Regions from separate parts of the Saccharopolyspora halophila genome, predicted to be linked through region 1. Evidence: riboswitches for the same ligand, from Rfam matches in the RefSeq annotation. Region 1 holds a riboswitch; the other holds the start of a gene.

Region 1 (3,199 bases):
TCGAGGAGCGCAGCTCCTCGGGCAGGGCGTCGAACCACTCGCGGTAGCGGGTGGCGGGAACGCGGATGGCCGCGTCGGCCATCTGGTCCTCGGTCAACCACTCGACGTCGTGACCGCCTGCGGCGATGAGCCGGTGGATCAGCGTGTCGCCGTCGAGGCCGGAGACGTCCAGGCCGCCGAGGTCGTAGCCCGCTTCGGTCAGCGCGTCGAGCAGGACCACCGCCGAGGCCGGGGTGTCCAGGCCGACCGCGTTGCCGACGCGGGAGTGCTTGGTCGGGTACGACGAGAGCACCACGCCGAGGCGCTTCTGCCCGTTGTCGACGTGCCGCAGCCTCGCCAGCGAAACCGCCGTGCCCGCGACGCGGGCAGCGCGCTCCGGGTCGGCGACGTAGACCGGGATGCCGTCGGACCCCTCCTCCTTGAAGGAGAACGGCACGCTGATCAACCGGCCGTCGAACTCCGGAACCGCGACCTGCATCGCGGCGTCCATCGGCGAGACGGTGTCGCTCTCGGCCCACACCGCGCGGCTGGTGGTCAGGCACAGTCCCTGCAGCACCGGAACGTCGAGCTCGGCGAGCGCGCCGGCGTCCCAGGAGTCCTCGTCGCCGCCCGCGCTGGCATCTGCCGCCACGGCGCCACCGGCGGCGAGCACGGTGGCCACCAGTGAATCGCAGCCGGCCAGCAGCTCCCGCAGTCCCGCGGCGTCGGACAGGCTGCGCAGCGATCCGCAGAACACCGGCACCGCGTTCGCCCCGGTCGCCTCGATCTGGTCGGCGAGGGTGTCGACGAAGGCGGTGTTGCCCGCCAGGTAGTGCGCCCGGTAGAAGATGACGCCCACGGTCGGCTTCGACGGGTCGTGCGCGCGCTTGCCGTGCAGGCCGAACTCCGGTGTGGACTGCGGCGGCTCGAAGCCGGTTCCGGTGAGCAGCACCGTGTCGGACAGGAAGTTGGCCAGCTGGGTGAGGTTCGCCGGGCCGCCCTCGACGAGGTAGGTCAGCGTCTCGGTGGCCACGCCCGCGGGCACAGTGGACAGCGCCATCAGCTCGGCGTCCGGAGTGGCCTCACCACCCAGGGCGATGGTGGGCAGACCGGCGGCCAGGACCGCGTCCAGCCCTTCCTCCCAGGCGCGACGCCCGCCCAGCAGCCGGACCACCACCACGTCGACGTCGCGCAGCAGCTCGGGCACGTCCTCGGCCGCGACCCGCGACGGGTTGGCCACGCGGTAGTCGGCCTCGGCGGCGCGGGCCGCCAGCAGGTCGGTGTCCGCAGTGGACAGCAGCAGAACTCGGGTTTCGCGGGCAGGCTCGCTCACGCGGAATCCTCTCTCGGGGTGCGCGCCCCGGCGGGGTCATGGCGGTGAGGGAGTCTCCTGACTCCCGGATCGTCGCGGCGCTTCCCGCCTTCCCACCCGCCCGCGCGGGGCCGGGCCGTGGCTGGTTGGGGTCCGCTCCCCGGTCACAGTGGCGCGACCGCCCCGGATTCCCACCGGGTTCCTCCACGTCACCGCCGAATCGGCTTTCCGGATGATCCTATCGGTCCTGCGATCTCCGACCACCCGCACAGCGATTCCGGGACGAACCCCACAGCAAGGCGACAGTTTTGCCTAGAACTGCAAGACTTCGATGTCCGTTTTGTCCGGACAGTTTTAGGCAGAACTGTCACCACCACGCGCGCCGGGCGAAACCTCTCCTAGAGCTTTCGGCTGGTCAGTAGCCCGCTGTGGGGTCGATCGGGGCCAGGAGCGGTTCGCCCGCGATGTGGCGGCGGACGTTCTCCTGGACGCGCCGCGCCAGGGCGGGCAGCAGCAGCGACTGCGGGTTGGCCGTGTGCGGGGAGATGAGGGCGCGCGGGTGCGAGAACAGCGGGTGCCCGTCCGGCAGCGGCTCGGGGTCGGTGACGTCCAGGGCCGCGCCGCCGATCTCCTCCTCTTCGAGGGCCCTGACCAGGGCTTCGGTGTCGACCAGCGAACCTCGGGCGATGTTGACCAGCCAGGCGTCGGACTTCATCGCCGACAGCACGTCGGCGTCGATGAGCTTGCTCGTCCGGGTGGTCGCGGGAGCCGCCACCACCACGAAGTCGGACTCGGTCAGCACCTGGCGCATCCCGTCGGCGTCCTCGGACGGCCAGGTCCGCTCGGCGCCGTCGACCGGCTTGCCGGAGCGGTTGACCGCCAGCACCGTCACCCCGAACGGCCGCAGCATCTCGATCAGCGCCCGTCCGATGCCGCCCGCACCAATGATGCCGACGGTCGAGCCGGTCAGGCTGCGCATCCGGTCCGGCCGCTGCCAGCTTTCCGCGCGCGCCATCGCGGGCAGCTGCCGCGCCCCTGCCAGCATCAAGCCGAGGGCGTGCTCGGCGACAGTCTGCGCGTAGGTCCCCGCCGCCGAGGTGAACCGGACGCCTTCGCGCAGCACTCCGGAGGCCAGCCAGGACTCGATGCCCGCCGAGGGCAGCTGCACCCACTCCAGGTCAGGATGATCGAGCTCGGGGAAGCGGCTCGGCTCGGCGCCGAACCACACCAGGGCAGCGGCTTCCTCGGCGGGGGCGAGCTCGCCGCCCCCGGCCACCACGGCCGCTTCCAGCTCGGGCGGCGCGGCAGGACCAACGTGGACCTTCAACGACTTCTCCATCTCTGCTGCTCAGGGCCTGCTCATTCGACTACCGGCGGACGGGCGCCTAGGAGATCAACTCGGCCAGCGCGGGCAACTGCGCGTCATCGGCCAGCGCGGAACCGACCGCCACCACATCGGCACCCGCGGCCAGGAATTCCGGCGCGTTGTGCGCGGTCATCCCGCCGGTGGCCACCACGCGCAACCCCGGGAACGGGCCGCGCATCGCCTTGAACCAGGAACTGCCCAGCTCGGCGGCGGGGAACGCCTTGACCCAGCGCAGCCCGAGCCGCATCGCGCGCTGGATCTCGGTGGGCGTGGACACACCGGGCAGGTGCGGGAGCTCGAGCTCGGCGCTCAACCGCACGATCTCGGGATCCAGGCCGGGCGCGACGGTGAACGCCGCACCGGCCGACCGCACCGCGCGCAACTGCTCGGGGTCGATGACGGTGCCCGCGCCGACCGGACGCCCGCGCTCGGCACCCGCGGCCACCGCCGCCCGCAGGGACGGCTCCGCCCGCGAGCTCTCGACGGGAACCTCGATGGCGTCGATGCCCAGGTCCCAGGCTCGTTCGGCGAGTTCGACGGTC
Region 2 (3,199 bases), on a different contig from region 1:
CGGATTCTCGGCCAGCCAGGTGATTAGCGCCTCGACGACGGCCGCGTACCGATCCGCGCAATCGCGATTCTCCGAACACGCCCGGCTGCAGGCTCGATACCACTCCTCGATCGCCGAGCGAAACGAGGTCGAGGAATCCGAAATCGAGTGATCGCGTTCGCTTTCCGGAAGGTGCACGCGGGCACGGTAGCGGGCCGGTAGCCTCGTCGAAAGGACTTGCCCTTCGATGACGAGCGAGGTAGCAGGCAGGTGAGCGCCAGGGTTCCGCGGGAGCCGCGGAAGTTGCCGCCGGGCAGGCACGGGATCCCGGCGGACGAGGTCGCGGGCGACCAGCGGGGACGAATACTCGCCGCGGTCGTCTCCTGCGTCGGCGAGTCCGGTTACGCCAAGGCCACCGTCGAGGACTTCATCGGCCGCGCCGGCGTTTCGCGGAAGACCTTCTACCAGCACTTCGCCAACAGGGAAGCGGCCTTCCTCGCCGCCTACGACGAAGTGGCCGAGCGGGTCACCTCGGCCGCGCAGAAGGCCTACTCCGCCCAGGACGATCTGGTGGCCAGCGCTCGCGCCGCCCTCGAGTGCACGCTGCGCGAACTCGCGGCGGACCCCGACGCGGCCGTGCTCGGCATCGTCGAGGTCTTCGCCGCAGGCCCCAAGGCGCTGGAGCGGCGCAGCGAGATCCTCGGCCGCCTGACCGACCTGATGACCGAGCAGACCAAAGATCTGCCGGAATCCGCGCCCGGCCCGAACTTCACGGCCGAAGTCGTGGTGGGCGCGGTCCTCGAGGTGCTGTACAACCGCGTGCGCCGCGGCGAGGCCCGGCAGCTCCCCGAACTGCTCCCCGACCTGCTCTACTGCGCCATCGCCCCGTTCGTCGGCCACGACCGCGCCGCCGAGGAGCGAACCGCACAGCTCCACCAGAGCGCCCGGAGCTGAACGCGCACCCATCCCGCCGAGCACGCGTCGTGTTCGGCGCTCAGCGGTCCGAAAGACCACCACGCGCTGGCTTCATCCGGCTCCACCTCGGGATGCCGACCTCCCGCGACGAGCCGGTACATCCGACACCACGGCCGGTCATTCTGCGGCCCCAAATGACATCGACGGCGACGGGGACGGTCGTTGTAACGAGTAGCTGCAAGAGCACAGCCCGCAAGAGCGGCGCGGGCGGTGGGCTCCTCTTCGCCCTGGAGCGTCGATTCACCCGAGCATCCAACACGGCATGCGTCGAAACGCGCCGCCTTGACGACGATGCGGGGCCGCCATCTCCGCCCCCGCCCGGCACTCGGGAACTCACCAATGCCGCATCGCGACACGCGCATATAGGCATCCGGGGCATCTCTACCCCCAACATGTAGAGTGATGCGTGCTGGTGGTTCACCGGGCCGAACGGGCTCGGTGTGGCAACAGGGAACCCGGTGCGATTCCGGGACTGCCCCGCAGCGGTGAACGGGAACGACCGCCGTCAACGGCACTGGGCGCGATGCGCCTGGGAAGCGACGGCCAGTAGGACCGGCCATTCGGCCGGCCGCCCGTGAGTCCGAAGACCTGCCACCGGCGCGCGCACGAGAGGTGCGCGCCAGTCCGGGACCTCGCGGGAGGGTCCGCGCGGACGCACGACGGCGGATCGCGCCGTCGTGCTCGCGTGCTCGCCGCCGGTTCCGGGCGTGCCTTCCGAGCTCGCGAGGAGAGAGTCCCGGTGACCGAGTCGCCCACCGCAACACCAACCGCTCCCCCGATCACCGTCCGATACCCCGGCGGCGAGTTCGCCCCGCTGGACTGGCATCGGGTGTCCACAGTGGTCGAGCAGGCCTGCGCAGGCCTCGCGGACGTGCGCCCCGAATCCGTGCTGGCCGAGGTGCGCCGCAACATCTACGACGGCATCGCTCGTGCGGAGCTCGCCGAGGCGCTGACGTTGTCGGCGCGCACGCTGGTCGAGACCGAGCCGAACTACTCGCAGGTCACCGCACGGCTTCTGCTGGACAACCTGCGCGGCGAGGCGCTGACCTCGCTGGCGGGCAGGCAGCAGGAAGCCGATCAGGATCAGATGCGCACGCGCTATGCGGAGTACTTCGCCGATTACGTGCGTCGCGGGGTCGAGCTGGGGCAGCTGGACCCCGAACTGGCCGCTTTCGACCTCACCAGGATCGGTGCGGAGATCGAACCCGACCGCGATCTGGCGTTCGACTTCCTGGGCCTGCAGACGCTCTACGACCGGTACCTGCTGCACCACGACGGCATCCGCTACGAACTGCCGCAGGCGTTCTTCCTGCGAGTCGCGATGGGGCTCGCGCTGCGCGAGGACGACCGCGAGGGTCGCGCCATCGAGTTCTACCGGCTGCTCTCGTCGTTCGACTTCATGTGCTCGACCCCGACGCTGTTCAACGCGGGAACCACTCGCTCCCAGCTGTCCTCGTGCTTCCTGACCACTGTGGACGATGATCTCGGAGCGATCTTCCGCTCCTACCAGAACAACGCGCTGCTGGCCAAGTACTCCGGCGGCCTGGGCAACGACTGGACCCCCGTGCGGGGAATCGGTGCGCACATCCGCGGCACCAACGGCGAATCGCAGGGCGTCGTGCCGTTCCTCAAGATCGCCAACGACACCGCGGTGGCGGTCAACCAGGGCGGCAAGCGCAAGGGGGCCGTGTGCGCGTACCTGGAGACCTGGCACATCGACGTCGAGGAGTTCCTCGACCTGCGCAAGAACACCGGTGACGACCGGCGTCGCACGCACGACATGAACACCGCCAACTGGGTTCCCGACGAGTTCGTGCGCCGAGTCGAGGCCGACGAGCAGTGGACCCTGTTCTCCCCCGACGAGACGCCTGACCTGCACGATCTGTACGGCAGCGCGTTCGCCGAGCGCTACCGCGAGTACGAGGCAGCCGCCGAGCGCGGCGAGATCCGCGTGCACAAGCAGGTGCGGGCCGTGGACCTGTGGCGGCGGATGCTGACCCTGCTCTTCGAGACCGGGCACCCGTGGATCACCTTCAAGGACCCGTGCAACCTGCGTTCCCCGCAGCAGCACGCGGGCGTGGTGCACTCGTCGAACCTGTGCACCGAGATCACGCTCAACACCAGCGCCGACGAGGTCGCGGTGTGCAACCTGGGCTCGATCAACCTCGCCCGGCACGTCACCCCCGACGGCCTGGATCGCGAGCGCCTGGCCGCCACCACGCGCACCGCGGTGCGCATGCTCGAC

The links. Region 1 has a riboswitch for cobalamin ahead of cobN (cobaltochelatase subunit CobN). Riboswitches for the same ligand answer to the same signal wherever they lie in the genome.
Region 2: it holds a riboswitch for cobalamin, as region 1 does, so the genes downstream of both, ABD289_RS21860 (ribonucleoside-diphosphate reductase subunit alpha) here and cobN (cobaltochelatase subunit CobN) in region 1, are expected to answer to the same signal.

What each region holds. Positions count from the first base shown of each region.
Region 1 is NZ_BAAARA010000015.1:189,135-192,333, forward strand. It holds gene cobN (cobaltochelatase subunit CobN) at 1-1,312, opposite strand, end outside; cobalamin riboswitch at 1,343-1,549, opposite strand; gene ABD289_RS19315 (D-isomer specific 2-hydroxyacid dehydrogenase family protein) at 1,707-2,630, opposite strand; gene ABD289_RS19320 (bifunctional 4-hydroxy-2-oxoglutarate aldolase/2-dehydro-3-deoxy-phosphogluconate aldolase) at 2,677-3,199, opposite strand, start outside.
Region 2 is NZ_BAAARA010000021.1:201,695-204,893, reverse strand. It holds gene ABD289_RS21870 (hypothetical protein) at 1-177, opposite strand, end outside; gene ABD289_RS21865 (TetR/AcrR family transcriptional regulator) at 250-933, shown strand; cobalamin riboswitch at 1,351-1,564, shown strand; gene ABD289_RS21860 (ribonucleoside-diphosphate reductase subunit alpha) at 1,694-3,199, shown strand, end outside.